DNA from 3 places in the uncultured Stenotrophomonas sp. genome. Region 1 is predicted to be linked to each of the others. Evidence: predicted binding sites of a transcription regulator. Region 1 holds the regulator's gene; each other region holds the start of a gene.
The links. Region 1 encodes FliA, which starts transcription of late flagellar genes. Its sites were predicted from a motif close to TAAAGTTTNNCNNNCNNNGGCCGATAA; they were not measured.
Positions count from the first base shown of each region.

Region 2: a site for FliA is predicted at 3,458-3,484, ahead of RWO33_RS08120 (methyl-accepting chemotaxis protein). Genes of this name have one in related genera too.
Region 3: a site for FliA is predicted at 8,782-8,808, ahead of RWO33_RS10245 (methyl-accepting chemotaxis protein). Genes of this name have one in related genera too.

Region 1 is NZ_CAUQPH010000146.1:630-8,405, reverse strand. Features, by position in the region: partial or broken gene RWO33_RS17415 (AAA family ATPase) at 1-882, shown strand, start outside; gene RWO33_RS17410 (MinD/ParA family protein) at 869-1,756, shown strand; gene RWO33_RS17405 (RNA polymerase sigma factor FliA) at 1,753-2,499, shown strand; gene cheY (chemotaxis response regulator CheY) at 2,516-2,908, shown strand; gene RWO33_RS17395 (protein phosphatase CheZ) at 2,908-3,525, shown strand; gene RWO33_RS17390 (chemotaxis protein CheA) at 3,530-5,344, shown strand; gene RWO33_RS17385 (flagellar motor protein) at 5,423-6,163, shown strand; gene motD (flagellar motor protein MotD) at 6,165-7,163, shown strand; gene RWO33_RS17375 (ParA family protein) at 7,168-7,776, shown strand, end outside.
Region 2 is NZ_CAUQPH010000030.1:25,923-37,502, reverse strand. Features, by position in the region: partial or broken gene RWO33_RS08130 (EAL domain-containing protein) at 1-1,769, shown strand, start outside; gene RWO33_RS08125 (hypothetical protein) at 1,883-2,140, opposite strand; gene RWO33_RS08120 (methyl-accepting chemotaxis protein) at 2,238-3,428, opposite strand; gene hflD (high frequency lysogenization protein HflD) at 3,612-4,226, opposite strand; gene mnmA (tRNA 2-thiouridine(34) synthase MnmA) at 4,223-5,362, opposite strand; gene RWO33_RS08105 (NUDIX hydrolase) at 5,359-5,820, opposite strand; gene RWO33_RS08100 (hypothetical protein) at 5,822-6,286, opposite strand; gene clpS (ATP-dependent Clp protease adapter ClpS) at 6,381-6,710, shown strand; gene clpA (ATP-dependent Clp protease ATP-binding subunit ClpA) at 7,048-9,330, shown strand; gene RWO33_RS08085 (hypothetical protein) at 9,382-9,735, opposite strand; gene infA (translation initiation factor IF-1) at 9,955-10,173, opposite strand; gene aat (leucyl/phenylalanyl-tRNA--protein transferase) at 10,346-11,092, opposite strand; gene RWO33_RS08070 (GNAT family N-acetyltransferase) at 11,089-11,580, opposite strand, start outside.
Region 3 is NZ_CAUQPH010000044.1:12,180-23,759, forward strand. Features, by position in the region: gene RWO33_RS10190 (DUF1254 domain-containing protein) at 1-793, shown strand, start outside; gene RWO33_RS10195 (M23 family metallopeptidase) at 854-1,486, shown strand; gene RWO33_RS10200 (DNA-3-methyladenine glycosylase) at 1,537-2,172, opposite strand; gene RWO33_RS10205 (RNA polymerase sigma-70 factor) at 2,248-3,135, opposite strand; gene RWO33_RS10210 (cupin domain-containing protein) at 3,215-3,622, opposite strand; gene RWO33_RS10215 (carboxymuconolactone decarboxylase family protein) at 3,634-4,113, opposite strand; gene RWO33_RS10220 (LysR substrate-binding domain-containing protein) at 4,358-5,392, shown strand; gene RWO33_RS10225 (SDR family oxidoreductase) at 5,524-6,279, shown strand; gene RWO33_RS10230 (Ohr family peroxiredoxin) at 6,304-6,810, shown strand; gene RWO33_RS10235 (bestrophin family ion channel) at 6,842-7,849, shown strand; gene RWO33_RS10240 (NAD(P)H-binding protein) at 7,867-8,664, shown strand; gene RWO33_RS10245 (methyl-accepting chemotaxis protein) at 8,837-11,374, shown strand; gene RWO33_RS10250 (excinuclease ABC subunit UvrA) at 11,435-11,580, shown strand, end outside.

The sequences.
Region 1 (7,776 bases):
CATGAAGTGGCCGGCATGCGCCATGTCATCGAGCGCGAGATGAACCGCTTCACCGACGAGCGCCTGCGCGGCTCGGCCGTGCGCGCCGCCGCGCTGGACCTGATGGACGAGTACGGCTTCGACGCCGGCATCTGCCGCGACGTGGCCCTGCAGATTCCGCTGGACACCGAAGCGCACCGTGGCCGTGGGCTGATGCTCGGCCTGCTCTCGAAGAAGCTGCCGATCGCCCCGGTCGACCCGCTCGAGGCCGGTGGGGTGATCGCCCTGGTCGGCCCGACCGGTGCCGGCAAGACCACCACCATTGCAAAGCTGGCCTCGCGCTTCGCCGAAGCGCATGCCGCCCGCGACGTCGCCCTGGTCACCACCGACACCGCCCGCATCGGCGCCCGCGAACAGCTCTACGGCTTCGGCCGCCAGCTCGGCATCGCGGTGCACGAAGCCAACAGCGGCAGCGACCTGGCGCAGCTGCTGGAACGCCTGAAGGACTACAAGCTGGTCCTGATCGACACCGCCGGCCTGGGCCCGCGCGACCGCGCCCTGGCCGCCCAGCTGCAGTGGCTGCGCGCCGCCGGGCAGGTCCGCACCCTGCTGGTGCTGCCGGCCAACACCAGCTTCAGCGACATGGACGAAGTGGTCCGCCGCTTCAGCGCCGCCAACCCGCAGGGCGTGGTGCTGAGCAAGCTCGACGAGACCGGCCGCTTCGGCACCGCGCTGTCGGTGGCGGTCGACCACCGCCTGCCGATCACCTGGGTCACCGACGGCCAGGACGTTCCCGAAGACCTGCACCGGGCCAGTGCGGCCAATCTTGTACTTCGCCTTGAAGATTTGCGCCGCGCGGCCGATATGCCCTGCAACCCGGAGTTGAACCATGCCGTCGCGTGAGTATGAAAACCTGACCAGGACCTTCCCGTTGTCGGCCACCCGCAGCCAGCCGCTCGGCCCTGTGCGCACCATCGCCGTGACCGGCGGCAAGGGCGGCGTGGGCAAGACCAACGTGTCGGCCAACCTGGCCGTGGCGCTGGCCGGCATGGGCAAGCGCACGCTGCTGCTGGACGCCGACCTCGGCCTGGCCAACATCGACGTGATCCTGGGCCTGCAGCCCAAGCTGACCCTGGCCGACCTGGTCGCCGGGCGCTGCACCCTGGACGAGGTGATCCTGGAAGGCCCCAACGGCGTGCTGGTGGTCCCGGCCGCGTCGGGCCGCCGGCACATGGCCGAGCTGCAGCCGGCCGAACACGTGGGCCTGGTCAACGTGTTCTCCGAACTGGAACGCGAGCTGGACTTCATGGTGGTGGACACCGCCGCCGGCATCACCGACGGCGTGCTGACCTTCTGCCAGGCCGCGCAGGACACCGTGGTGGTGGTCTGCGACGAACCGGCTTCGATCACCGACGCCTACGCGCTGATCAAGGTGCTCTCGCGCGAGCGCGGCGTGGACCGCATCCAGGTCGTGGCCAACATGGTGCGCGATCCCAACGAAGGCCGCGTGCTGTACGAAAAGCTCAGCCGGGTGTGCGAGAAGTTCCTGGCCGACGTGTCGCTGAACTACTTGGGCTGCGTGCCGCAGGACGACTGGCTGCGCCTGTCGGTGCAGCGCCAGCAGCCGGTGGTGAAGGCCTATCCGTCCAGCCCGGCCGCGCAGGCGATCGCCGAGATTGCCCGCCGCACCGCACGCTGGCAGGCCCCGACCGAGCCGCGCGGCGGGGTCGAGTTCTTCCTGGAGCGCATCCTCAAGCAACGCGGGGTGGCCGCATGAAAGGCGCCGCACAATACAAGGAGGTGCAACGCGCCGCCGCCAACGAGTGCATTGCCCAGCACTCGGACCTGGTCCGGCGCATTGCCCACCACCTGGCTGCGCGCCTGCCGGCCAGCGTTGAAGTGGACGACCTGATCCAGGCCGGCATGATGGGCCTGATCGAGGCCTCGCGCAGCTACGACGCCGACCAGGGTGCCTCGTTCGAAACCTACGCCTCGATCCGCATCCGCGGTTCGATGATCGACGAGATCCGCCGTGGCGACTGGGTGCCAAGGTCGGTGCACCGCCGCGCCCGCGATGCCGCCTCCACCATCCGCCGCCTGGAGCAGAGCACCGGCCGCGCCGCCAGCGCCACCGAGGTCGCTGCAGCGATGGACATGCCGCTGCCCGACTACCTGCGCCTGATGGAAGACGCCGCACGTGGCCAGGTGCTGAGCCTGGAATCGCGGATCGAAGACCAGGGCGAGCTGGACACCGTGGCCCAGGGCGGCCCGACCCCGCAGCAGGTGCTGGAGCGCGGCGAGTTCGGCCGCGAACTGGGCCATGCGATCGGCCTGCTGCCCGAGCGCGAACAGCTGGTGCTGTCGCTGTACTACGAGCAGGAACTGAACCTGAAGGAGATCGGCGCGGTGCTCGGGGTCAGCGAGTCCCGGGTCTGCCAGATCCATGGCCAGGCAGTGCTGCGCCTGCGTGGCCGACTCAAGATCTTCGAGGCGGCCGACGCCGGCCTCGAGAACAACTGATACCGAGGAAAGTGCTTTGAACAAGAACATGCGTATCCTGATCGTCGACGACTTCTCGACCATGCGTCGTATCGTCAAGAACCTGCTGGGCGATCTGGGCTTCACCAATACGGCCGAAGCCGAGGACGGGCATGCCGCACTGGCCCTGCTGCAGAGCCAGCCGTTCGATTTCGTGGTCACCGACTGGAACATGCCGGTGATGACCGGCATCGACCTGCTCAAGGCGATCCGCGCCGACGCCAAGCTCAAGACCCTGCCGGTGCTGATGGTCACCGCCGAAGCCAAGCGCGAGCAGATCATCGAAGCCGCCCAGTCCGGCGTGAACGGCTACATCATCAAGCCGTTCACCGCGCAGACCCTGGAAGAGAAGCTCGGCAAGATCTTCGAGCGCCTGGCGGCCAGCGCCTGATGGAAACCCTTCGCGACAAATCAGCGCTGGTGCAGCGCCTGCAGGATGCCCTGGCCGCGCTGGAAAGCGGCGACGAAGCCGGCTGGCGCCGGGAAATCGACGCGCTGGCCGCACTGCGCACCCAGCCGATGATGGCCGGCCTCAACCGGCTTGCGCGCGAACTGGGCCAGGCGCTGGGCGAACTGCCTACCCTGCCTAGCGAAGCCGGCGAGCTGGATGATGCCTGCGCGCGCCTGGACCACGTGGTGGCGATGACCGAACAGGCCACCCACCGCACCCTGGACCTGGCCGAGGAATGCCGTGCGCTCACCGAGCAGCTGCGTGCCGACGGGCTCAGCCCGGACCAGGACCAGCAGCTGGACCGCATCCGCCACAACCTCACCGAGATCGCGCTCACCCAGAGCTACCAGGATCTCACCGGGCAGATCATCCGCCGCGTGGTGGGGATCGTGCGCCGCGTGCACGAAGGCTTCGGTGCGCTTGGCCTGCCGCCGCCGGACGAGGCCGCCGCACGCCAGCGCGACAACGGACTGGCCGGCCCGGCCGTGACCGGCCTGGACCGCCACCAGGTGTCGCAGGTGGACGCCGACGACCTGCTTTCCGATTTGGGGCTTTGAAATCATGAGTGCTGTTCCGGACGACATTGCTGCAGACTTCATCCTCGAGGCCCAGGAGATCCTGGATCGCCTCGGCGAACAGCTGGTGTCGCTGGAGCAGTCGCCCCAGGACAGCGACCAGCTCAACGCGGTGTTCCGCGGCTTCCACACCCTCAAGGGCGGTGCCGGCTTCCTCGGCATCCAGGCGATGGTGGAACTGTGCCACGCCGCCGAGGAAACCCTGGGCATGGCCCGTTCCGGCCAGGCCGTGCTGCAGGCGCATCACTTCGATGCCGCGCAGCAGTCGCTGGACTACCTGCAGTCGATGCTGGATTCGGTGGCCGCCGGCACCGAGCCGGGCTATGCGCCGCCGGCGCTTATCGCGCAGTTCGACGTCAACGGCCCGGCCGTGCCCGCAGCGGTGGCGGCCGCCACCCCGGCCAACCCCGACCTGATCACCGACGACGAGTTCGAAGCGCTGCTCGACACCCTGCACGGCGGCGCCGCACCCACCGCCGTGACGCCCACGAAAAAGGCCGACGACGGGCTGATCGGCGAAGACGAATTCGAAGCACTGCTCGACCAGCTGCATGGAGGCGCCGCCCCCGGCGCGCTGCAGGCAGCCGCGCCCGCGCCGGCACCTCGCCCTGCTCCGGCACCGGCTGCAGCCAAGCCGGCCGCCAACAAGCCGGTGGCCGAAGCCGAACACACCGTGCGCGTGGACACCAAGCGCCTGGACGCCATCGTCAACCTGATCGGCGAACTGGTGCTCTCGCGCAACCGGCTCAAGACCCTGCGTGCACGCCTGCACGACGAAGAACTCGACCGTGCCGTGTCGACCCTGGACATCGCCACCGCGCGCCTGCAGTCGGCGGTGATGCGCACCCGCATGCAGCCGGTCGGCAAGGTGTTCTCGCGCTTCCCCAAAGTGGCCCGCGACGTGGCCCGCAACCTGAAGAAGGAAGTGGAGCTGGAACTGGTCGGCGCGGAAACCGAGCTGGACCGCAACCTGGTCGAAGCACTGGCCGACCCGCTGGTGCACCTGGTGCGCAATGCGATCGACCACGGCATCGAAATGCCCGACCTGCGCGAAGCGCAGGGCAAGACCCGCAGCGGCAACGTGCGCCTGTCGGCGCAGCAGGAAGGCGACTACGTCAGCATCGAAGTGCAGGACGACGGCGCCGGCATCGACCCCGAGCGGCTGCGCGCCAAGGCCCGCGAGAAGGGCCTGATCGACACCGAAGCCGCCGCCCGGCTGAGCAGCGAGGAGTGCCTGCACCTGGTGTTCCTGCCCGGTTTCTCGACCAAGCAGGAAGTCACCGACATTTCCGGCCGCGGCGTCGGCATGGACGTGGTGCAGTCGCGCATCCGCGAGCTGAGCGGGCAGATCCAGATCCAGTCCGAACTGGGCCGGGGCAGCCGTTTCCTGATCCGGGTGCCGCTGACCCTGGCGATCCTGCCGACCCTGCTGGTCCAGGCCGGCGAGGACATCTACGCGCTGCCGCTGGCCCGCGTGATGGAGGTGCTGCATGCACCGAACACCTCGCTGGGCTGGTTCGACGGCCGCGCCGTGCTGGACCGCCGCTCGCACACCCTGCCGCTGGTCGACCTGCGCCATTGGCTGGACGTGGAACCGGCCGCCTCCTCGCTGCTCACCATCGTGGTGCTGCAGGCCGGCGAAGCGCGTTTCGGCCTGGTCGTGGACCAGGTACGCGGCCGCGAGGAAGTGGTGATCAAGCCGCTGCCCAAGGCCCTGCGCGGGCTGCGCGGCTACGCCGGCGCCACCCTGATCGGCGACGGGCGCATGTCGCTGATCCTCGACGTGGACGGCCTGCGTTGAGTAGAGCCACGCCCTGCGTGGCTGAACCGCCGACCCCCCCCACCTCAAGACCCCCCCACGCGCGCCGATAACGGAACAATGGACAGACTCAGCCTCATTGGACTTTTCCTCGCCCTGGCCTCGCTGGTCGGCGGCAGCATCCTCAAGGGTGCCGGGCTGGCGTCGCTGTGGTCCCCTGCCGCTTTCGTGATCGTCATCGTCGGCACCATTGCCGCGATCCTGCTGCACACCTCCCCGGCGGTGTTCAAGCACGCCTTCAAGATCGTCAGCTGGGTGGTACGCCCGCCGAGCAGCGACCGCGCCGAGCTGATCCGCCAGATCGTGGAATGGAGCAACATCGCCCGCCGCCAGGGCCTGCTCGGCCTGGAAGCGCAGGTCGACGCCCAGGACGACCCGTTCCTGCGCAAGGGCCTGCAGCTGCTGGTCGACGGCGTGGAACCGGAAACCATCCGCCACATGATGGAAATCGAACTCAGCAGCCAGGAAAGCCGGGACCTGGCCGCGTCCAAGGTGTTCGAAGGCATGGGCATCTATGCGCCCACGCTGGGCATCATCGGCGCCGTACTGGGTCTGATCGCGGTGATGAAGAACCTCGCCGACCCGAGCAAGCTCGGCCACGGCATCGCCGCCGCGTTCACCGCCACGATTTACGGCATCGCCTCGGCCAACCTGCTGTTCCTGCCGGTGTCGGCCAAGCTCAAGAGCGTGATCCACCACAACAGCCGCGACCGCGAAATGATCATCGAAGGCCTGATCTCGATCGCGCAGGGCGAAAACCCCCGCAACATCGAAACCAACCTGTCCGGGTTCCTGCACTGACATGGCCCGGCGCAAGGCCCACGAAGAGCATGCCAACCATGAGGCCTGGGCGATTCCCTACGCCGACCTCATGACCCTGCTGCTTGCCTTCTTCGTGGTGATGTACGCCATCTCGTCGCTCAACGAAGGCAAGTACAGGGTGATGGCCGACGCGCTCACCACCGCGTTCGGTGGCGCGCCGCGCACCATCAACCCGGTCCAGGTCGGCAACCAGCAGGTGCAGGGCGGCGGCTGGGACAGCCCCTCGGTGATCAAGGCCGGCAACCGGGTCGGCCCTTCCGCACCGTCGCCAAGCAACGACCCCACCCTGCTACCGGCGATGGCCTCGCAGATGCGTATGCCGGTCTCGGTGCACAACCAGGAACAGCTGCAGCGCGCCGAACGCCAGCTCAACGGCATCGCCGACCGCCTCACCGCGACGCTGGCGCCGCTGATCGACCGCGGCATGATCACCGTGCGCCGCACCGAGCTGTGGATCGAAGTGGAGATCAACAGCGACATCCTGTTCACCACCGGCTCGGCCACCCTCGACGTGCATGCGCGCGACACCCTGTCGTCGCTGGCCCAGGTGCTGCACGACGCCCCCAATGGGGTGCGCGTGGAAGGCCACACTGACGACGTGCCGATCGCCACCGCGCTGTTCCCGTCGAACTGGGAACTGTCGGCGGCGCGCGCGGCCAGCGTGGTGCACCTGTTTGCCGACCAGGGCGTGCAGCCGGCACGGCTGGCGATGGTCGGCTACGGTCAGTTCCGTCCGCGCGAAGACAACGCCAGCGCGCAGGGTCGCAACCGCAACCGCCGGGTCATGGTGATCATACTGGCCGATACCGCGCAGGGCGTGGACCCGCTGGGTCCGCAGCTCACCGCCGAAACCAGTGCCGCGCCGGCCTCGACACCGGCCACCCCCTCCCCTGTTTCCCCCCTCGCCCCGGTGCAGCTGCCACCGGTGCCGGCCGGCAGCCGCGTTGGCGCCGCCGTTCCCCCCGCAATGAAGGAGTGAACCGATGCGTATCTGGGCAATCGCCAACCAGAAAGGCGGCGTGGGCAAGACCACCACGACCCTCGCGCTGGGCCGCGGCCTGGCCACGCTGGGCCACCGCGTGCTGCTGATCGACCTGGATCCGCATTCGTCGCTGACCCGCGCGTTCAACGTACCGCTGGACCCGCCGCCGGCCGGCGTGCTGGAACTGTTCGGCACCCCGCCGGCGGAACTGGGCGCACTCGCCCACCACAGCGACGTGCCGGGCCTGGACTACATCTGCGCGCAGGCCGCGCTGGCTACCCTGGAGCGCCGCAGCGCCAACCAGCCCGGGCTGGGCCTGGCCCTGCAGAACGCCATGGCCCGCCACCAGGGCCAGCACGACTACATCCTGCTCGACTGCGCGCCGACCCTTGGCCTGCTGATGATCAACGCACTGGCCGCGGCCGACCGCCTGATCATCCCCACCCAGGCCGAACCGCTGGCCCTGCACGGGCTGGACGGCATGGTCCGCACCGGTGAGATGGTCGAGCGTTCGCGCCGCCGTCCGCTGCCGATGTCGATCCTGCCGACCCTGTTCGACCGCCGTACCCGCGCCGGCAACGAAACCCTGAAGCTGATGCAGGACCGCCAC
Region 2 (11,580 bases), on a different contig from region 1:
TCCAGAACATCACCGAACAGCACCAGACCGACGCCCTGATCCGCTGGCGTACCGAACTGCTCAACCGGGTCTCCGCGCTGGGCAGGATCGGGGGCTGCGAAATCGACGTGGCCACCCGCCACATGCAGTGGACCGAGGAGTGTTACCGCATCCACGGGCTGCGCAAGGAGCCGATCACCCTGGACCAGGCGCTTGCGCTGTATACCCAGGACTCGCGCGATGCCTTCGAAGCCGCGCTGGCCCGGATCGCCGCCGGCGGCCTGCCCGAACAGCTGGACCTGTGCTTCTACCGCCAGTCCGGCCTGCGCATCTGGGTGCAGGTGCTGATCGAGCTGGACCACCGCGACGGCCTGCCGACCCGATACGTGGTTCTGTTCCGTGACATCACCCGCGAACGCGAGGCCAACGAGCGGATCGAACTGCTCGCCCATTACGACCTGCTCACCGGCCTGCCCAACCGCATGCTGCTGCGCGAGCAGACCGGCGATGCGATCGAGGAAGCGCGCGACCGCGGCGCCGCGCTGGCGATGCTGTTCATCGACCTGGACGGCTTCAAGACCATCAACGACACCTTCGGCCACGCCACCGGCGACGCGCTGCTCAAGGCGGCCGCGTCACGCCTGCACCAGAACCTGCGCAATGCCGACCTGTTCGGCCGCTTCAACGGCGACGAGTTCATCGTGGTGCTGCGCGACCTGGCCGACCCGGAAGATGCCGGGCACGTGGCGCGCAAGCTGATCGCCTCGCTGGCCGAGCCGCTGCAACGCGGCGACACCACCTTGAAGGTGGGGGCGAGCGTGGGCATCGCGATGCTCGACGACGAACGCGCCGACTTCGACACGCTGCTGCGCGCGGCCGATGCCGCGATGCATGCGGCCAAGGAAGCCGGACGCAATACTTACCAGTACTACAGCCAGGACGCCCTGCTGCGGATCCAGCGCAAGCTGGAGATCGAGCATGGCCTGCTCGGGGCGATCGAGCGCGAGGAGTTCAGCCTGGCCTACCAGCCGCTGCTGCACGCCGCCCATGATCAGCCCCCGGCGATCGAAGCGCTGCTGCGCTGGCACCGCCCTGGGATCGGCTACTGCAGCCCGGCCGAGTTCATTCCCATTGCCGAAAAGTGCGGCGAAATCGTCCGCATCGGCGACTGGGTGCTGGCCGAGGCCTGCCGCCAGGCGGCTGCCTGGGACCGCGCCGGGCTGGTGTTCGACCGCATCGCGGTGAACGTGTCCGCCGTACAGCTGCGCGACCGCGGGTTCGCCGAGCGCGTCATCGACATCTGCCACGCCCATGGCTGGGCGCCGCAGCGCCTTGAGCTGGAACTGACCGAATCGGCGCTGATCCGCGACACCGACGTGCTGCGCCACTGTTTCGACGTGCTGGAACGGCATGGCGTGCCGCTGGCGGTGGACGATTTCGGCACCGGCTTCTCCAACCTGCATTACCTCAACCGGTTCCCGGTGGGGCGCCTGAAGATCGACCGCAGCTTCGTGCAGGGCATGCTGCACGACACCGGCACCGCTGAAGTCACCCAGGCGATCGTGCACCTGGGCCACGCGCTGGGCATGAAAGTGGTCGCCGAAGGCGTGGAGACCGAGCAGGAAGAGGCGATGCTGCGTCGCCAGGGCTGCGATGAGATCCAGGGCTACCTGTATTCCCGGCCGCTGACCCCGCGTGATCTGGCGCAGTGGTTGAAGAACGGCGGCGCGCAGGCGGTGCCGATGGCCGCGGTGCCGGGCGACGCGGTGCGGATTCCGGTTGCGCCTTGAGGGCGCGTGGGCCGGCCAACGGCCGGCGCTACCGGTGCCCGTGGACCGCGCTGCGCGCGGTGTCCGGCCAACGGCCGGGGCTACGAATTGTTACGGGCCCATTGGGATCCGTATCAATCAACCATGTCGCCGCTCAACCCCAGGTCCCACGCCAATCCCGCCAACGCGGGATCAAGTGGCGCGGGCGCCGGTGCCGTGGCCATCAATCCAGCCAGTTCCCGCTGCGCCTGCTGTTCCAGCACCGCCAGCAGCGCGCGGCCGCTCTTCGGCGCCACGGGAACCGGGGCAGGATGGGCGATGTCGCCCGCCGCGTCGGGCGACGCACCGTTACCGGCGGGGATGACCTGGCTGGGGGTGGCGTTCAACAACATGCGGCGATCTTCAGCAGGAGGGTCCGGGAACTACACGCACGAAGGCCCCGGACATGCCGGGGCCATCGTGGGTGCCATTATCGGCGTGGTACGGGGATCAGAACAGTTCCACCGCGCCGGCGGCCATGCTCTGCTGGCTCACCGGCTTGTGCGGCGGGCGCTCCCACTCGCTGCGCATGTCGCGCAGGCGGTTGCCGGTGCGCTGCAGGGCCGTGGCCACTTCGGCGTCGAACACGCCGCCATTGCGGTGCAGCAGCTCCTGCAGGCCGACCGCTTCGCGGTTGATCGAGGTCAGGCGGTCCAGGTGGGTGTGGACGCCGCCCAGGGCCTGGGTGGCGATGTCCTCGAACTGCAGGGCGCGTACCGCTTCGGCCACGCTGCTGTCGATGGCACGGCCGCACTCGGAAATCTCGCGCATGCCATCGCCCAGCGACGCATTGATCTGGGCCACGTTGTCCAGCATCGCCGCCGCTTCGTGACGCGCTTCGCGGGAGCGGTCCATGTCGCGCGAGGCCATGTTCGAGACCGTTTCGCGGACCTTGGCGATGGCGTCCTTGGAGCTGTGCGCCAGCTTGCGGATCTGCTCGTTGAAGGTGGTGGAGCGCTCGGACAGGTTGCGCACCTCGTCGGCCACCACGGCGAAGCCGCGACCGGCCTCACCGGCACGCGCCGCTTCGATGGCCGCGTTCAGCGCAAGCAGGTTGGTCTGGTCGGCGATCGACTTGACGTCTTCGAGCAGCGAGAAGATCCCATCCAGGTGCTGCGCCATCTGGTCGATGTGCTGCACGGTGGTGCTGCTCTGGCCACTGACCTGTTCCAGCGCTTCCACCAGCTGTTCCATGCGGTTGCTGGCGTGCTGGGCGAAGCGGGCCACGTCGACGCCGGCGCCACCGTCTTCACCGGCGCGGTCGACGATGCGGGCCAGCGCCTGGCTCTGCTGGCGTGACTTGCGGTTCATCGCGTCGAAGCTGCCGCCGAGGCCGGCCACGGCCTGGCGGATCAGGTCACGGGCGCGTTCGATCTCGCCCCGCGATCCGTCGATTTCGTTGCCGACGAAGGTACGCAGCTCGGTCAGCAGCTGGTCCTGCTCACGCATCAGGCGCGCGTGTTCCGGCGAACGCTGGGTCTGGGCGCGGGCGGTCCACCAGGCAAAGCCCAGCCAACTCAGGGTCATCGTGGTCAGCAGCGCCCAGGTGAGGGCGGCCGGCCAGTCGAAGCCGATCGCGAAAGGAAGCAGCAGGGTCAGGACCAGGGGGGCGGCCAGACTAGTGAAAAGGCGTGAGTACATAAACGTTCTCGGGGAGGTGCACGGAGAATGTATCGGCCGTACCCCCGATTGCTTTAGGCACGGCGCACTTTTTGTGCGCCGGCAGGTGATCACCGTTGGTCGTCACACCTTTCCGGTAGGTAACGACCGTTGGTCGTCACACCTTTCCGGTAGGTGACGACCGTTGGTCGTCACAGCTCACCGTCAGCGCAGCTGACGGTCCACCGCCTCGATCATCGCCTTGCGCGAGATCAGGAAATCCCAGTACTGGCCGCCGGTCTGGCGCCACAGCACCGCCGAACGCACCGCCGCCAGCAGCAGCGCGCGGATCTCGGCCACCACCCCGGCCTGGCCCAGGTAGTGCGGGTTGCCCTGCACCATCACCCGCGGCTTGAGATGGCTGATGGTGTCGGCATACAGCCCGCCCAGGCTGGCCAGCACGTCGGGATGGGCACTGTCGTTCAGCGCCAGCGCCTGGCGCCGGGCGCGGGCGATGCCCTCGCTGACCTGGTCGACCACCGCATGCTCACGGACGAAGCGACGCTCCAGCTGCAGCACCGCCAGCGCCAGCCGCGGCAGGATGTCGTCCTGGCCCTGGCTGCGAAAATAGTTGTGCAGCAGGCGCAGGCCAGGCGCCACATTGGCCGCGCTGCCGTACACGGCCTGCGGGCTGTCCGCGTCGATCCGGAACACGCTGTCGATCGCGGTACGGACCACGCTGGCCTCGGAATGGCCGGTTTCGGCGATGCGGCGCACCTGCTGCAGTGCCTGGGCAATGCCGGCCAGGGCAAGGACGCGGTCGTCGATCGAAAAACTCATGCAGCAGATACCTCGAAGGGGGAAGGGGCGGTGCGCAGGCGCTGTTCCAGCGGGGCGTCGGTGGCGGCGATGACCGCGCCACCGAGGCAGACCTCGTCGTCATACAGCACCAGGGATTGGCCGGGGGTGACGGCGCGCTGCGGCCGCGCGAAGCGCACGTCCACGGTGCCATCGTCACGGACCCGCACCGTGCACGGTTCGTCCGGCTGCCGGTAGCGGGTCTGCGCCGTGCACTCGAAACTGCGGGCGGGCGGGGCGCCGGCGATCCAGTGCGCGGTTTCCGAGTGCAGCCGGGTCGACTGCAGCCACGGGCTTTCCCGGTCCTGGTCCACGTACAGCACGTTGCTGGCCACGTCCTTGCCAACCACGTACCACGGCGCCGCCGGGCGGCCGCGCACGCCGCCGATGTTCAGGCCCTCGCGCTGGCCCAGCGTGAAATAGAACACGCCGGGGTGTTCGGCGATGACCGTGCCGTCCGGGTCCTGGATCGGGCCGCTGCGCGCGGGCAGGTAGCGGCCCAGGAATTCGCGGAAGTCACGCTCGCCGATGAAGCAGATGCCGGTGGAATCCTTCTTGGCATGGGTGGGCAGGCGCGCGTCGCGGGCGATCCGGCGCAGGTCGTTCTTCTGCAGGTCGCCGATCGGGAACAGGGTAGCGGCCAGCTGGGCCTGGCCAAGCTGGTGCAGGAAGTAGCTCTGGTCCTTGCTGCGGTCGGCCCCGCGCAGCAGCGCCCACTGCCCACCCAGCCGGGCCACGCGGGCGTAATGGCCGGTGGCGATGCGCTCGGCGCCCAGCTCGCGGGCGGCATCCAGGAAGTGCTTGAACTTCACCTCGCGGTTGCACAGCACGTCAGGGTTGGGGGTGCGGCCGGCGGCGTACTCGGCCAGGAAATGCGCGAACACGCCCTCCCAGTACTCGCTGGAGAAGTCGCGGAAATGGAATGGAATGTCCAGCAGGCCACACACCGCAACGGCGTCGCGGCGATCGTCCTCGGCGCGGCAGTCGCCGCTGCCGTCATCGGCCCAGTTCTGCATGAACAGTCCGGCCACCGGCTCGCCCTGCTGGACCAGCCGCCAGGCGGCGACGGACGAATCCACGCCACCGGACACGCCGACCATGATGCGCGGGGTGCTCATGCGACCTCCCTGACCAGGCTCAGCGGGTGGCGATGGCCGGCCAGGAAGTCGGCCACGACCTCCCAGACCAAGGGGCTGCGCAGGCGCGAGGGGGTGGCCTGCAGCTCGGCCGGGTCCAACCACAGCGCACGCAGGATGCCGGTGTCCAACGGCCGGTCCGGGTCATGCGACACCGGCTCGGCAGCGTAGGCGAAGCGCAGGAACGGGGTGCCGTCCGGCGCGGTCCATTGATAAGTGCCGATGAAGGCGGTCAGGCGCACCGTCCAGCCCGATTCCTCCAGGGTTTCGCGCACGGCGGCGGCGGCCAGACTTTCGCCCGGCTCCAGGTGGCCCGCCGGCTGGTTGAGCACGGCGCGGCCGTCGATGGCTTCTTCCACCAGCAACAGGCGCCCGTCCCTGGCCACCACGGTGGCCACGGTGACATGCGGCGCCCAGCGCAGGTCCTGCACTTCGTTCACGTCAGTACTCGTCCGTTCCGGTCAGTTCAAGTTCCATGGCATCGGCGGTGTTCATGGCCGCGTCGATGGCGTCACCCAGCGCATCGGCGCTGGCGTTGGCATCCACTTTCACCACGAACATGGCCAGCTGGTCCTGCTTGACCCAGGCGCCCAGCTTGGCGTCCTGCGAGTCTTCCAGCAGGCGGTTGGCGATGGCGGCGGAGAACTGCTTGCCCGGCGCGTTGTAGCCGGGCGACCAGATCTCGCGGATCCTGTGCTTGCCATATTCCTCCACCGTCGAGCGCACGAACACCAGCTGAGTGCGGTCGCCTTCCACGTCGAACAGCAGCTTGTAGTCGCCATCCTCGTCGATCTCGTAGGGGTACTTCAGTGTATCCAGCACGCGGCCGACGCCCGGGTCGGGTGCTGCGGCCTGGGCCCCGGACACGGTGGCGGCCAACAGGAGCGCGGTGGCAATCCTTTTCATGAAATCCCTGTGAAAGTCGATGCTCATGCACGGATTGTGACGGGGGCAGGGGGGCAACGTCCAATCCGGCCGGTCCGGCGTTTATAATGAGCGGATGCCTCGCGAGCCCTCCCAAGAACCCCACCACGACCACGGCGTAGCGCTGGAACCGGCCCGGCCGGAGGTCGCGCCGCCGCCGTTCTACCAGGTCATGCTGTTGAACGACGACTACACCCCGATGGATTTCGTCGTGACCGTGCTGCAGCACTTCTTCTCCATGGACCTTGAAAAGGCCACCCAGGTGATGCTCAACGTGCACACCCGTGGGCGCGGGGTCTGCGGCGTGTTTACCCGTGAAGTGGCCGAGTCCAAGGTGGCCCAGGTCAATGAATTCTCGCGCATGAACCAGCATCCGCTGCTGTGCACGATGGAAAAGGCCGGCTGATTCGCCCGTGCCGGCGCCCCGGTTGATTGATCCAGATCCCTATGGGCCCACGACGATTCGTAGCGCCGGCCGTTGGCCGGCCCACGCATCCTGTCCCCGATGGCCGCTCCCGGCCCCTATGCCCGTCCCTGTCTGAAACAGCGCCGGGGACTGCCGGGTAGGCGGGGCGCTTGCAATCTCTCGATGACGTCGCCATCACGGGCAGGCAGCCAATGCTGGCGTCGTCTCGGGCATGATCATGCAAGTGCTAACGCCATCTGAACGCACCGATCCGCTAGGGTGATGGAAATTAAGCAGGTAGGCCGCATATTGTTCTCAACTGCCGCCGGAGTAGAACATGTTCAGTAAAGACCTCGAACACACCATCGGTCAGTGCTACAAGCGCGCCCGTGAGGCCCGCCATGAGTTCATGACGGTGGAACACCTGCTGCTGGCACTGCTCGACAACCCGTCCGCCCAAGCCGTGCTCAAGGCCTGCGGGGCCGACGCCGAACGCCTGCGCCAGGAACTGGAGCAGGCCATCGAGGCCTCGGTGTCCCGCCTGGCCGAGGATGACGGACGCGACACCCAGCCCACCCTGGGCTTCCAGCGCGTGCTGCAACGCGCCGTGTACCACGTTCAGTCCTCGGGCAAGAAGGAGGTCACCGGCGCCAACGTGCTGGTCGCGATCTTCGGCGAGAAGGACTCGCACGCGGTCTATTACCTCAACCAGCAGGACGTGACCCGGCTGGACATCGTCAATTACCTCTCCCATGGCATCGCCAAGCTGGGCGAGGAGGGCGAAGTGCCGCCGTCGTCGGACGCCGAGGGGCGCGCCGAGGGTGGGGATGGCGAGGGCAAGGGCGACGCCCTGGCCGAATTCGCCAGCAACCTCAACGAAGCCGCGCGCAACGGCCGGATTGATCCGCTGGTCGGGCGCCGCGACGAGATCGAGCGCACCATCCAGGTCCTGTGCCGCCGCCGCAAGAACAACCCGCTGTATGTCGGCGAAGCCGGCGTGGGCAAGACTGCCATCGCCGAAGGCCTGGCCAAGCGCATCGTCGAAGGCTCGGTGCCCGAAGTACTGGCCGACGCGGTGATCTACTCGCTCGACCTGGGCGCGCTGGTGGCCGGCACCAAGTACCGCGGCGACTTCGAGAAGCGCCTCAAGGGCGTGCTGACCGCACTGAAGAAGATGCCCAACGCAGTGCTGTTCATCGATGAGATCCACACCATCATCGGTGCCGGTTCGGCGTCGGGCGGCACCATGGACGCCTCCAACCTGATCAAGCCGGCGCTGGCGTCGGGCGAGCTGCGCTGCATCGGCTCGACCACGTTCCAGGAATACCGCGGCATCTTCGAGAAGGACCGTGCGCTGGCACGCCGCTTCCAGAAGATCGACATCGTCGAGCCCACGGTGGGCGAAACCTACGAGATCCTGCAGGGCCTGAAGCCGAAGTACGAAGCGCACCACGGCGTGACCTACGCCGATGACGCACTGCAGGCGGCGGTGGACCTGTCGGTCAAGCACATCGGCGACCGCCTGCTGCCGGACAAGGCCATCGACGTGATCGACGAAGCCGGTGCCCGCCAGCGGCTGCTGCCCGACGGCGAGCGCAAGGAGCTGATCGACATCGAGGAGATCGAAACCATCGTGGCGAAGATGGCGCGTATCCCGGCCAAGCAGGTCAGTGCGACCGACAAGGATGTGCTGCAGCACCTGGAGCGCAACCTGAAGATGGTGATCTTCGGCCAGGATCCGGCCATCGAAACCCTGTCCTCGGCGATCAAGCTGGCCCGATCGGGCTTGGCCAACCCGGAAAAGCCGATCGGCAACTTCCTGTTTGCCGGCCCCACCGGCGTGGGCAAGACCGAGGTGACCAAGCAGCTGGCGCTGCAGCTGGGCATCGAGCTGGTCCGCTTCGACATGAGCGAGTACATGGAGCCGCATTCGATCAGCCGCCTGATCGGTGCGCCTCCGGGCTATGTCGGCTTCGACCAGGGTGGCCTGCTCACCGAGAAGATCGTCAAGACCCCGCACTGCGTGCTGCTGCTGGACGAGGTGGAGAAAGCCCACCCGGACATCTTCAACATCCTGCTGCAGGTCATGGACCGCGGCGTGCTCACCGACACCAACGGGCGCGAAGCGAACTTCAAGAACGTGGTGCTGGTGATGACCACCAATGCCGGCGCGGCCCAGGCCTCGCGGCGTTCGATCGGCTTCACCCGCCAGGACCATGCCACCGATGCGATGGAGATCATCCGCAAGAGCTTCACGCCGGAATTCCGCAACCGCCTCGATGCGGTGGTGCAGTTCCAGCCGCTGGGCTTCGAGCACATCCTGCGCGTGGTGGACAAGTTCCTGATCGAGCTGGAGATGCTGCTGCAGGAAAAGCACGTCAGCCTGTCGGCCACCCCGACCGCGCGCGACTGGCTGGCCCGCCACGGCTTCGACCCGCTGATGGGTGCCCGCCCGATGGCGCGCGTGATCCAGGACAAGATCAAGCGTCCGCTGGCCGACGAACTGCTGTTCGGCAAGCTGGTCAACGGCGGCCGGGTCAGCATCGATGTCCGCGACGACGAGCTCTTCGTCGAAACCCAGGCCGAGCCGGAACGGTTGTTGCCCGCCACGGTGGAGTGATCCAGGTCCCAGAAAAAACGCCCCGGGAGGGGCGTTTTTTTCTGCGCGGTGTTACCGCGAGCGTGAGGCGAACTCTTCCGCGCTGATCGGCTTCACTTTATCCACCGAACAGGACTGACTGTCGGTCACCAGGCGGCTGGTGCCTGCGCACAGCTGGTTCTCCTGGGAGGGGGTGTCGAAGCGCAGCTTTCGCGAAGTTGCCGCGCTGCTGCAGGAGCGGGTGAAGCGGACCACGTAGTGGTCGCTGCCACTGCGCAGCAGTACGCTCTGCCCAGCGTTGTTGCGCACGATCTGACGATCGCTGGAAAGGGCGACGCATTCGCCTGCGCCGGGCGCGGTTTGAGCCGCCGCGCTACCGGCAAGGGTGTACACGGCGAGCAGGCAAAGCGGGATCAGGGTCTTCATGTCGGGGGCCAGTCGCATACGGTCCGGAGTGGACCAGTGCTTACACTGCGCTCAATCCGCGCTAGGCGAATCTGCAGCAAGGCAGGCTGACTTACGTCAGGGTGGCGTGGGGCATAGTGACTGCCGGCAGGGTCCGCTTGGCTGAATGGCACCCACGCAAAAAGGCCAGCGCAGGGCCGGCCCTCGATTGCGTCTTCCCGTGGGAAGTCGCCTTGCCGCTTACTTCATGCGGTAGGTGATGCGACCCTTGGTCAGGTCGTACGGGGTCATTTCGACCTTCACGCGGTCGCCCGTCAGGATGCGGATGTAGTTCTTGCGCATGCGGCCGGAGATGTGGGCGATGATTTCATGCCCATTTTCCAGTCGTACGCGGAAAGTGGTGTTCGGCAGCGTCTCGCTGACGGTGCCTTCGAACTCGATGGAGTCGTCTTTCGACATGTAGTCCTGTGCAGTTCTATAAACGGCCGAGCTGGCCTTAAGAGCGGGCATTTTACGCGCAACCGCCCCCACATGCAAAGTTTATGTTAACCGCAGCGGCCCAGCGCTGTCCGCCGCCGAACGCAATCCCGGTAGCGCCGGCCGTTGGCCGGCCCAGGCGCCGCCCGCCACCTCACGACGCCCGACCCACCAGCGCCGCCACCGACACTTCCCCAACCCGTGCTGTCCAGGCTCCCGGCGCCTCATCCCTCCGCACCAGCTCGCGGACCATCCCCAGGAACTGCTCCCGCGGCCAATGCTCGGCGCCCATCCGCAGCAGATGGTCGTTCTCCACCTGCGCATCGATCAACGGCCAGCCCCATTCCCCCAACGTGTGTGCCAACCCGGCCAGCGCCACCTTGGAACCGCCGCTGCTGGCGCTGAACATGCTTTCCCCGAAAAACATCCGGCCCATCGCCACGCCATAGATGCCGCCCACCAGCCGGTCGCCCTCCAGCACTTCGATTGAATGGGCAAAACCGAGCGCATGCAGCGCCTCGTAGGCCTCCATCATGTCGCGGGTGATCCACGTGCCGTCCTGCCCCGGGCGAGGGCTGGCGGCGCAGGCCTCGATCACCTCGCGGAAGCGGGTGTCCGCGCGCAGCACCCAGTTGCTGCCGCGCAGGCTGCGCCGGAAACGGGACGACAGGTGCACCCCGTCGGTGCGGAACACCATGCGCGGGTCCGGCGACCACCACAGCAGCGGCTGGCCTTCCGAGAACCACGGGAAGATGCCGCCGGCGTAGGCATTCAGCAGCCGCACCGGCGACAGGTCGCCGCCCAGCGCCAGCAGCCCGTCCGGCTCGCGCAACGCGGTTTCGGCCGGCGGGAAGGGCGCGTCAGGGCGGTCGTCCAGCCGCCAGGGCAGGTGGCGGGTCATGTGGCCGTGCCGTCCTTGAACGGGCTGTGGTCGGCCAGCACCCGCGCATAGCGCTGCACCTCCTGCCGTTCCTGCTCGCACCAGCCGGCCAGCGCCTCGGCGAACGCCGGTTCGGCGATCCAATGGCGGCTGCGTACCGGTTGTGGCAGGAAGCCCCGGGCCAGCTTGTGCTCGCCCTGGGCACCGGGTTCGAACCGGGACAGCCCTTCGCGCAGGCAGTACTCGATGCCTTGGTAATAGCAGGTCTCGAAATGCAAGCCGGGCAGGGTGGCGCCACCCCAGTAGCGGCCATACAGGGTGTCGGCGCCGCGCAGGCACAGCGCCCCTGCTATGGGCTGCTCGTCGTGCACGGCCAGGAACATCACCAGCTGGCGCGGCATCGTGGCGGCCAGGTGCTGCAGGAAGGGCAGGGTCAGCGCCGGCGAATTGCCGTACTCGCTGAAGGTCTGCAGGTAGAAGCCATGCATCGCCTGCAGGTCGGCGGCGCT
Region 3 (11,580 bases), on a different contig from region 1:
GTACTCCAGCGCGGTGTTCGACCTCGATGCCGGCCCGGTCACCATCACCCTCCCCGATGCCGGGGACCGCTTCATGTCCATGCAGGTCATCGACGAGGACCAGTACACCACCCAGGTGAACTACAAGCCCGGCGCCTACACGCTCAGCCGGGGCAAGGATGGCACCCGCTACGTGGTGGTCGCCCTTCGAACGCTGGTCGATCCCTCCAACCCCGAGGACGTGGCCAAGGTGCACGCGCTGCAGGATGCGATCAGGATCCAGCAGGCTGCGCCGGGCAGCTTCGATGTACCCAGATGGGACACGGTGAGCCAGGACAAGGTGCGTGCAGCGCTGCTGACCCTGGCATCCACCCTGCCCGATACGCGGCACATGTTCGGTACCCGCGACACCGTCGACCCCGTGCGACGCGTGATAGGGGCCGCCTCGGCGTGGGGCGGCAATCCCGACAAGGATGCGCTGTACCTCAACGTGGTGCCCGAAAGGAACGATGGCAGGACCGTGTACCGGCTGCACGTGGCCGACGTGCCCGTGGATGGATTCTGGTCGGTGAGCCTGTACAACGCGCAGGGCTACTACGAAAAGAATCCGCAGAACGCCTATACGTTGAACAACCTTACCGCGAAGAAGGGCGCCGACAGATCGATCGACATCCAGTTCGGAGGATGCGACGGCCAGGTGCCCAACTGCCTGCCCACCATGCCGGGCTGGAATTACATGGTGCGGCTGTACCGGCCGCGGGCAGAACTCCTGGACGGGCGCTGGACATTCCCGGAGGCCGTGCCGGTGCAGTGAGCGCGGAACGCCGCGCCTTGACCGCGCGACATCCACGCGCGGTCTGCGATGCTATGGGGCATGAATCCGACGCCTCCGCCCGACAACGATAGTGCACCTGCCACCCATGCAAGCCCGCGTTCGCCGGCGTTCGCCCTGCGCCGGTGGCTGGCCTGGCTGCTGCTTCCGCTGCTGCTGGGAATTGGGGCGCTGGCCCTGTGGAACGGCGATTGGCTGAAGGCGCCGCGCGCGATGTGGGAACTGTCGCGCATGCCAGCGCCGTCGTCGCTGCCGGTGCCGGTGGAAGGCGTAGCGGCGCGGCGGATTGCCGATACCTTCGGTGCGCCGCGCGGCCGCGACCGCACCCACGCCGGCGTGGATATCTTTGCCAGGCGCGGCACGCCGGTCCGCAGCGTCGGACCGGGAGTGGTCGTCGCGGTGCGCGACAGCGGGCTGGGCGGGCGCCAGGTCTGGGTGGTGGGACCGGCGCGCGAACGCTACTACTACGCGCACCTGGACGACTGGCGCGATGGCCTGAGCGAAGGCGAGGTGGTCAGTGAAGGCACCGTGCTGGGCTACGTCGGTGACAGTGGTAATGCGGCCGGCACGCCGCCGCACCTGCACTGGGGGATCTACGGTGCCGATGGCGCCTACGATCCGCTGCCGCTGCTGAAGGCGCACCGCACGACCAACGGTCGTGCGCTACCCCGGTAGGTAACGACCAACGGTCGTGCGCTACCCCGGTAGGTAACGACCGTTGGTCGTTACGCCTTCGACCGCCGGCCGGACACATGCGTATGCCCACGCACGTGCCAGCGCCACGGAAATTCCACGGCGCGGCTGATGCCGATGCGGGGCCCGGCCACCGGATCGTCGGGTGGCGGCATGCCGTCGGACACGATGCGGATGCCGCGATCATTCTTCACCAGGTCGGCGCCATCCAGCGCTTTGGTGATGCCCATCGCCTGCGAGAGTCGCCCCGGCCCGCTGGCCAGCTCGCGATCGCGCTGGATGGCCGGGCGCGCTTCGCGGATGAGCGCCATGCCATGCACGGGTTCCAGCGCCCTCAACAGTACGCCCCAGCCCTGGCCGACCTCGCCGCACACGGCATTGCTGCCCCAGTGCATGCCGTAGGTGAAGTACACATACAGGTGCCCACACTCGCCAAACATGCTGGCGGTGCGTGCGGTCATGCCACGAAACGAGTGCGCGGCCGGGTCCTGGTCGCCGGCATAGGCTTCCACTTCCACGATCCGGCCGGCGCGCCCGTCGTCGCGCACCAACAGCTTGTTCAGCAGTTCCGGTGCCACCTCGGCAGGGTGGCGACGGTAGAACGCACGCGGCACGGTACGCCAACGCGAAGGCGGCAGCGATATGTGCGGGGAGGCGGATACGGGCATGGGTGGTTCCGTGGGACTACCTGCACCTTGCACCGAGGGCCGTCATCGTGGCATCAAGCCGGGCGGCGCTGTCGCTCAGCGCAGCGACAACGGCTGCCGGGCCACGATCCGCACCAGTTTGTGGGGATTGCGCTGGACCAGGATCTGGGTGATGCGCTCGCCATCGGTGTCGAAGGACATCGCCGATTCGAGGTGGTCGCCGAAGTAACGCAGCAGCCCCATGCGGCCGTTGAAGAACGCCGGCACCATGCGCAGCTCGGCGCGGCGGCGCAGCGTGGGCGCGAACAGCAGCTGGGCGATGCGGGCACCGCCGAGCATCGGCTTGGGGAAACTGCTGACGATGCCGCCACCGTCGCCGATCAGCTGCGCCGAACTGTCCATCAGCGCCACCATCGACTTCAGGTCGGCCTTGTCCAGTGCGTCGGCGAAGGCCTGCAGCAGCTGCTGGTGGGTCCGATGCGGCACGACCTGCAGCGGGCGCTCTTCGCGCAGACGGCTGCGTGCGCGGTGCACGATCTGGCGGCAGGCGGCCTCGCTCTTGTCGAGGATGCGGGCGATTTCGGGGTAATCGCGGTCGAACACATCGTGCAGCAGGAACGCGGCGCGGGCTTCCGGCGCCAGCCGTTCCAGCACCGCCAGGAACGCGACCGACAGGTCGCTGGCGGCTTCATGCAGGCGTTCGGGCGTGTCCGCATCCTCGGTCGGTACCGGCTCGGGCAGCCAGATGCCCACGTAGTGCTCGCGGCTGCGACGCGCCATGCGCAGTTCGTCGATGGCGATGCGGGTGGTGGTGGCCACCAGCCAGGCCTCGGCATTGGCGATCGCACTGCGGTCGGTGCCGTGCCAGCGCAGCCAGACTTCCTGCGCCACGTCTTCGGCTTCGGCCATCGAACCCAGCATGCGGTAGGCCACGCCCAGCACGCGCGGGCGCAAGGAGGTGAACAGGTCGGGGAGTGTTTCCATCGCGGCATTCAACACGAGCGAACGCCGCAGGAACAGTGCCGGGAAAGAAGCACCGTGCCTGCGGCGTCCGACGCCCAACTCAATGCGGGGGCAGCACGGCAGGCTTGTCGGCGTCCTTGATCAGGAACACCACGAACCGCGCCGGTTCGGTGCTGCTGGCGTTACGACCGACGGTGTGGAGGTCGGCGGGGCCCTCATGGAAGGCCTCGCCGGGACCCAGGGTGACCTCGCGGCCGCCGGCCACGCCCATCACGATGTGGCCCTGCAGCACGTACACGAACCCATGCGCGTCGTGCCGGTGCACCGGGTCGGCCCCGCCGGGCGGGTACTCCACGGTCAGGATCAGGGCTTCCTTGCCCGGATACTCGGGCAGGGGCGTGGTCATCACTGCAGTCACCACCGGCTCGGGGGCGGCGGGAGGGGAGGGTGCGGCCAGGGCGGCAGCGCTGGTCGCAGCCAGCAGCAGGGAGCAGATCAGGGTGCGCATGGGCGTCTCCTTCAGTCGAGGCCGGCCTTGTCCAGGCCCCAGGCCTTGTCGCGCGAGCCCGGCTCGCTGCGGAAGGCGATGTTGATGCGGTTCCAGGCATTGATGCCCATCACCGCGTGGGTCAGGTCGAGTACTTCCTGTTCGGAAAGCTGGCCGCGCACGCGCTCGTACAGCTCATCGGAAACCCCCTGCGCCGGCAGCTGGGTAAGTACTTCGGTCCACGCCAGCGCCGCCCGCTCGCGCGGACTGAACAGGGTGGACTCGCGCCACACCGCAACGTGGTGCAGCCGAAGCGGGCGTTCGCCGTGGATCGTGGCCTGCTTGATGTGCATGTCCACGCAGAAGCCGCAGCCATTGAGCTGCGAAGCACGGATCGCGATCAGGTCCTGGATCGTTTCTTCGATCGTGGTGGCGTGCGCGGCCATGCTGTAGTCCAGCAGCTTCTTGAACAGCGCGGGGGCCTGCTTCTGGTAGTCGAGACGCTCGGTCATGGGAGTACTCCTGGGGAGAGGGGAACGGATTCGAGGCTGCAGGCTAGGCCCGCAGCGACCGTGCCGGTAGCCGGGGCAGTGGACGCACGGTGTTGAGCGCAATGCACCAATCCAGCCGGGCGGGGCTGTCACAGCACATCGCGCTGGTCCGTCTGACTGGCATGAGCACTGCGAATGCCCCCGATGCCGATGCCGCCCACGCCTGCCCGCGCGACGCTGCGCGCCCTCCTGGAGTGCCACCCGCATGTCCCTGACCGAACCAGGCACCGTAGACGAAGGTGCCGACCCCCTGACCACCGGCTTTTCAGCCAGCTACGCCGGGGTGATGGCCTTCATCGCAGTCGCCCATGAAGGCAGCTTCTCGCGCGCGGCCGACCGTCTGGGCATCGGCCGCTCGGCGGTGAGTCGCAGCGTGCAGAAACTGGAGGGCCAGCTTGGCGTGCGCCTGTTCCTGCGCACCACGCGGTCGACTTCGCTGACCCGCGAAGGCGAACTGTTCCATGACGGCTGCCGCCCCGGCGTGGACCGGATCCTGCAGGCGCTGGAGGAGATGCGCGACCTGCGCGACGGGCCGCCCCGTGGGCACCTGCGGGTCAGCGCGAACCCGGGATTTGGCCGCAAGGTAATCGCACCGCTGCTTTCGCAGTTCCGTGCGCTGTTTCCCGAGGTCACCCTGGAGCTGCAACTGGAAGAGCGCGCGCTGGACCTGGCCGCCGACCGCATCGATGTCGCCTTCCGCGATGGCGTGCTGGAAGACAGCGAGGTGATCGCCAAGCACCTGATCCCGATGCAGCTGCTGGTCTGTGCGGCACCGGCCTACGTGCAGCAGCACGGCATTCCCGGCAGCGTGGCCGAGCTGGCCGCGCATACCTGCATCAGCCAGCGGCAGTCCAACGGTCGCCTGCAGCCGTGGGAGTTCCGCGTTGACGGCCAGCCGTTGCGCGTGGAACCGGCGTCGGCGCTGGTGTTCAACGATGCCGACCTCGCGTTGCAGGCGGTGCTGCAGGGCCAGGGCGTGGCGCAGCTGCCGAACTACCAGGTACGTGCCGCGCTGGACGCGGGCCTGGCGGTGAGCTGCCTGGACCGTTACGCCGCCGATGATCGTGGCCACTACCTGTGCTATCTGAGCCGCCGCCAGCTGCCCAAGCGCATCCGGGCCTTCATCGACTTCATCACTGCGGAGGTGCGCGCGCTGGACCTGGACGTGGTGACCCACTGGGAATCGGTACAGCAGGGTGCTGCCCCGGCACGCGACATCGACGCCGGGGCATGGCGATGAACTGCGATTGGTTCCCCGCAGGCAACAGGGCGCGTCCATGCGCGGACCTACTGCGGTGGGCGCGGCCTGCCTAGCATCCTTCCATGCCCTGGCCATGGCCGGGCGTCCCTTTCCAGCAGTGGAGCACTTCCATGAAGTTCCTGGTCATCGGCGGCACCGGCCGCATCGGCAGCAAAGTGGTCGACCGCCTGCGCGCGGCAGGGCATGAGATCGTCATCGCCGCGCCGTCCACCGGCATCGACATCATCAGCGGCGAGGGCCTGGACGCGGCCATGGCCGGCACCGAGGTGGTGATCGACCTGGCCAACTCGCCGTCATTCGAGGACACGGCCGTGCTGGCGTTCTTCCAGACCGCGGGCCGCAACATCCTCGCCGCCGAAGCCAAGGCCGGCGTGCAGCACCACGTGGCGCTGTCGGTGGTGGGTACCGACAAGCTCGCCGCCAGCGGCTACTTCCGCGGCAAGATCGCGCAGGAGGCACTGATCCGCGAGGCGGGCATCGCCTACACCATCATCCACTCCACCCAGTTCTTCGAGTTCCTGCCGGGCATCATCCAGTCCGCCGGCAACGCGCTGCGGCTGCCCACGGCGCTGGTGCAGCCGATTTCCGCCGACGACGTCGCCGAGGCAGTGGCGCGCGTGGCGCAGCAGCCCGCGGTGAACGGCGTGGTGGAAATCGCCGGCCCCGAGCGCGCACCGATGGACGAACTGGCGCAGCGCTTCCTGGACCGCACCCACGACCCGCGCCGCGTGGTCGGCGATGCACAGGCGCCGTATTTCGGTGCGCAGCTCCAGCCCGACACGCTGGTGCCGGCAGGCGGCGCGTGGCTGGGTCGGCAGGGCTTCGACGCCTGGCTGCAGCAGTCCGGGCTCGTCCAGGCGCACTGACCTTCCGTATCGCGTGGAGCTGCCATGTCCGACCTGAAGCCGCCATCGCCGGCCGTTCTCGACAAGTACCGGGGCGATGAGGTGCGTCCGCTCTACACCGGGCGGGTGCGGGTGAGGGGCGGCGAGACCGGGCACGGGCGTGCGTCGGGGGTGGTGACGTCCGACGATGGCGCGCTGCAGCTGGATCTTCGCCTGCCACCGTCGCTGGGCGGGCCCGGTGGCGGCAGCAACCCCGAGCAGCTGCTGGCGGCCGGTTACGCGGCCTGTTTCCACGGCGCGATGAACCTGCTGGCCAGTCGCGCCGGGCTGGCCCTGGTGGATGCCTGCATCGAGGTCTCGGTGACGTTCTCGCGCGATCCGATCGACGGGCTGTACCTGCTGTCGGCGGAAGTGGAGGCCTACCTGCCGGGCCTGGAAAGCGGCGTCGCCGCCGAGCTGGTACGCAATACAGAGCGCGTATGCCCCTACGCAAAGATGTTCCGCAACGGCATCACCCACGTGGTGAGCGTAGTGCCCACCGAAGCGCCATGAAGGGCGCACCCCCTGGCTGGAGAAACCCATCATGCACGCCGGACGCTCCTACTCCTTCACCGAATTCCTGTTGTGGACGCGCCGTCCGCTGTACGCGCTGATCCTGCTCGACGTGACCCTGGTGGCGCTGTACCAGCTGGGCGGCCTGCACTGGCTGGCGGTGCCGTGGAACGTGATTTTCATGCTCGGCACCAGCGTGGCGCTGATCGCGGGGTTCAAGAACACCCAGACCTACAACCGCTTGTGGGAGGCGCAGCAGGTCTGGGCATCGATCACTGCGGCCAGTCGGGCGTGGGGCACGATGTGCCGCGACCATGTCGGCCATCCCGGGCAGACCCGTCGGCTGGTGTACCGGCACCTGGGCTGGCTGACCGCGTTGCGCTACCAGATGCGCGAGAGCCGGCCCTGGGAAACGCAGCAGCAGCTGCCGAACGTGGAGTACCGGAAGCATTACCAGGTGCCGGAGAAAGTGCGCACGCTGGATGTCGAGCTGATCAAGTACGTCAGCCCCGAAGAGCGCTCGCGCATCCTGGGGGTGTCCAGCAAAGCCACCGAAGTGCTGTCGCTGCAGGGCGAGGCACTGCGCGCGCTGCTGGACGACGGGCTGCTTCCGCCGGCCAGTTTCGCCGAACTGCAGCGCGCACTGCGCGACCTGCACGAGCAGCAGGCACGCAGCGAACGACTCAAGAACTATCCCTATCCGCGCCAGTACGCGGTGATCAACGTGATCTTCGTGCGCATCCTGTGCCTGCTGCTGCCGCTGGGCATGATCGACCTGCTGGCACCGATGAACGACACCGTGGGCGGCGCCATGGCCGGGCACATGCTGTGGTTGGCCATTCCGCTCAGTGTCCTGGTGTCGTGGATGTACGCCGCGCTGGACCAGGTCGGCGAGAGCAGCGCCAATCCGTTCGAGGGCGGCGCCAACGACATCCCGATCTCGCAGCTGTGCGGCACCATCGAACGCGACCTGCGCCAGCTGCTGGACGAACGCGATGTTCCCGAGCAGCAGGAACCGGCCAGTCCCATCGTGCTGTAACCCCAAGGAACAGGCATATGAAGATCGTCGTCATTGGCGGGCACGGGCTGATCGGCAGCCGGGTAGTGGATGTGCTCGCAGCGCAGGGCCACGACGCGATCGCTGCGTCGCGGCGCAGCGGCGTGGACGTGCTGACCGGGCAGGGCCTGGCAGCGGTGCTGGCGGGCGCCCACGTGGTGGTGGACGCTTCCAATGCGCCCCGCTTCGATGACCCCGTGGTGGGCGACTTCTTCCAGCGCGCCACCACCCGGCTGCTGGCTGCCTGCGAACGCGAAGGGGTGCAGCACCTGGTGGCGCTGTCCATCGTGGGCACGCCTTACCTGCAGGAAAGCCCCTACTTCCGCGCCAAGGCGGTGCAGGAAGGCTTGATCCGGCAGTCGGGGCTTCGCTCCACGCTGGTCCGTGCGACCCAGTGCCATGAGTTCATGGCCCAGCTGGTGGCGCCGCAGGTCGTGCGCCAGGCGCTGCACCTGTCGCCGGCCAAGGTGCAGCCGGTGGCCGCCGACGACCTGGCGTCCCTGGTCGCGCAGGTGGCCACCGCGGCACCGGGCCGGCGCATGGTGGAAATCGCCGGCCCTGAATGCCACCGCCTGTTCGAGCTGGTGGAGTGGGTGATGTATTTCAACCAGGACGATCGCCCGGTCGTGGCCGATCCGGATGCCCGCTATTACGGTGCGCTGCTCAAGGACACCACGCTGACGCCGGAGCCGGGCGCGCTGCTGGGTTCCACCCGCTTCGCCGACTGGCTGGCCGCGCATGTGCGCCTCGGCCCGGCCCAGGTGAACCTGCCCAGTCCGCTGGCCCAGGCGTACTAGCGCCGGCGACCCGCCGCGCCCCGCGTTGAAAGCGTCGGTTTCGTCATCGTCCGGTCGTCTGCGCAGGCTACAACAGGCCCAGCGGGGGACGCAGGGCAGGGCAAATTAACTCCAGTCTAAAGTCCCGCCCAGTGCGGCCGATACAGGTGCGTCATTCCCTCTGGAGCGCGCCATGTCGTCCGTCCCCCGCCGAGGCGGGTCCCTCCCCACCTGGCGCGCGCTCGCGCGCGGCAAGTCGGCGCTGCAGCGGTTGAGCGTAGCGCAGAAATTGAAGGCCAGCCTGGTCGCCTGTGCGATCGGCCTGCTGGCGGTCGCAGCGGTATATGCGTGGACGCGTTACAACAGCGAGCATGCCGCAGACACCTTCGCACGCCACCAGCAGGCGACGAGTCTGGTGGCAGCGCTGGGTACCCGGGTTGCCGAGGCACGGCGACTGCAGACCAGCTATGCCACCCGTTTCGATGATGCCGACCGCCAGGCCCTGGAGCAGGCGCGTGCGGGGCTGCAGGGGTCGCTGCAGGCGCTGCAGCGCGCAGCAACCTCGGCTGGCAGCAGCGTGGCACTGCAGTCCCTGTCCGAACGCATCGGTGGTTTTGCCGAAGGGATAACCGCGCTGAACGCGCGGGTGGACGAGATGGGCCGCGGCGAGACCGGGCTGCGCGCGCAGCTGGAGGCGGCCGCCACCCGCATGGATGCAGCCCTGGCCGACACTGCGCGGCCTGCGCTGGAGGCGCAATGGCAGGCGATCCGACGCCAGGAGGCGCTGCTTCTGCTGAGCGGCGATTCGGCGCATACCGATCGTGCCAGTGAAGCCAAACTGCCATTCGAGCTCGCCCTGTCGGCGGCCGGCCTGTCCGGCGCCACCCAGGACGCGCTGCGTGCCGCGATGGACGACTACCAGGGGGCGCTGCTGGCCTACACCGCCGCACGTGTCGGGCTGGACGTGGAGGCGCAGTCGCTGGCCGATACCGCCGAGCAGATCGCGCCCGCGCTGGCGCAGCTGGACCACGCGCAGGCAGCCGCACTGGACGCCGCGCGCGCCCAGCTGCAGCGCCAGGCGCGCGGCATGACCCTGGTTTTCGTGGTCACCCTGCTGATGGTCGCCGCGCTGCTGATCGCGACGCTGTTGCTGACCCTGCGGGCACTGAACCGACCGCTCGCCGACACCCTGCGGTTCGCGGAGGACATCGCCGACGACCGTCTCGAGACCCTGCTTCCGGTGTACAACCCGCACGACGAATTCGGCCAGCTGGCGCAACGGCTGGTGCACATGCAGGACCGGCTGCGCGCGCGGATCGAGTCCGAACGCGCAGCCGCACGCGACAACACCCGGGCACGCCAGGCGCTGGACAGCGCCCAGACCGGATTGATGGTGCTCGAGCCCGACGCCAGCATCGGCTTCCTCAACCAGGCCTTGTGCACCACCCTGGGCACTGCGGTGGAAGCATGGCGCGGGCGACCGGCGCAGGAGCTGCACCCGGTCTTCGCCGAGACCGCCGCGCAGCTGTCCAGCGGCCGTGCCAGTACGCGCGAGATTGAACACGACGGCGTTCGCTACCAGCTTGCCTTCAACCCGATCCTGGATGACGGCCAGCTGCTGGGCGTGGCCGTGGAATGGCGCAGTCGCGCGTTGGAAACCACGGTGGAAACCGAAGTGGCGGCGCTGGTTGACGCGGCCGCGCAAGGCGAGCTGGGCGCCCGCATCGCGGTGCACGACAAGCACGGCTTCGTGCGCACCCTGGCGATGAGCATCAACCGCCTGCTGGACACCTTCGAGGGCAACCTGGTCGAGCTGCAGGGGCTGTTGTCCGCATTGGCGCGCGGCGACCTGCGCGTGCGCATGCAGGGCGACTTCCAGGGCGTGTTCGCCCAGCTTCGCGACGACGCCAACGCCAGTGTCCAGCAGCTGACCGACATCGTGGCCCGCATCCAGCATGCATCGGTGGCGATCAACGGCGCCGCCGGCGAAATCGTGGCCGGAAGTCGCGACCTCGCCGAGCGCACCGAGCAGCAGGCCGCGCACCTGGAAGAAACCGCTTCGTCCATGGAAGAGCTGACGGCTACGGTGCGCCAGAATGCCGACTCCGCGCAGCAGGCCAACCGCCTGGCCGTGGATGCGGCGGGCATCGCCGCCCAAGGGGGCGCGTCGGTCGCGCAGGTGATATCCACGATGCACGAGATTGCCGCGTCGTCGCGGCGCATCGCCGACATCACCGGCGTGATCGACGGCATCGCGTTCCAGACCAGCATCCTGGCCCTCAATGCAGCAGTGGAAGCTGCCCGCGCCGGCGAACAGGGCCGCAGCTTCGCCGTGGTGGCGGGCGAAGTGCGCCTGCTGGCCCAGCGCAGCGCCGACGCCGCACGCCAGATCAAGGGCCTGATCGAAGCATCGGTGGAACGCGTCAGCGCCGGCACCCACCAGGTGGACCAGGCCGGTGCCACCATGGCCCGCATCGTGGGCAGCGTGGAGCAGGTGACGCAGATCACCGCCAGCATCTCCGCAGCGTCGCAGCAGCAGAGCGTGGGCATCGAACAGGTCGGCAGGACCCTGCTGCAGATGGACGGCAGCACCCAGCAGAATGCGGCCATGGTGGAGGAGGCCTCGGCGTCGGCGCAGGCGATGCAGCGCCAGGCCGGGCTGTTGTCGGCAGCGGTGGCGGCCTTCGAGCTGTCGCGCAGCAGCGGGCGTCGCCCGGCCAGGATCGCGTAGCGCCGGGGCCGGCCGGCGGGTGCGCATTTCCTGCACGCGCCCGGCGCTATCCTCGTGCGCATGAAAAAGCCCACCCGCATCGTCCAGCCAGGCGCTTTCGTCCGTGTTCGCGGCGCCCGCGAGCACAACCTCAGGAACGTCGACGTGGACATCCCGCGCGACGCGCTGGTGGTGTTCTGCGGCATTTCCGGTTCAGGGAAATCGTC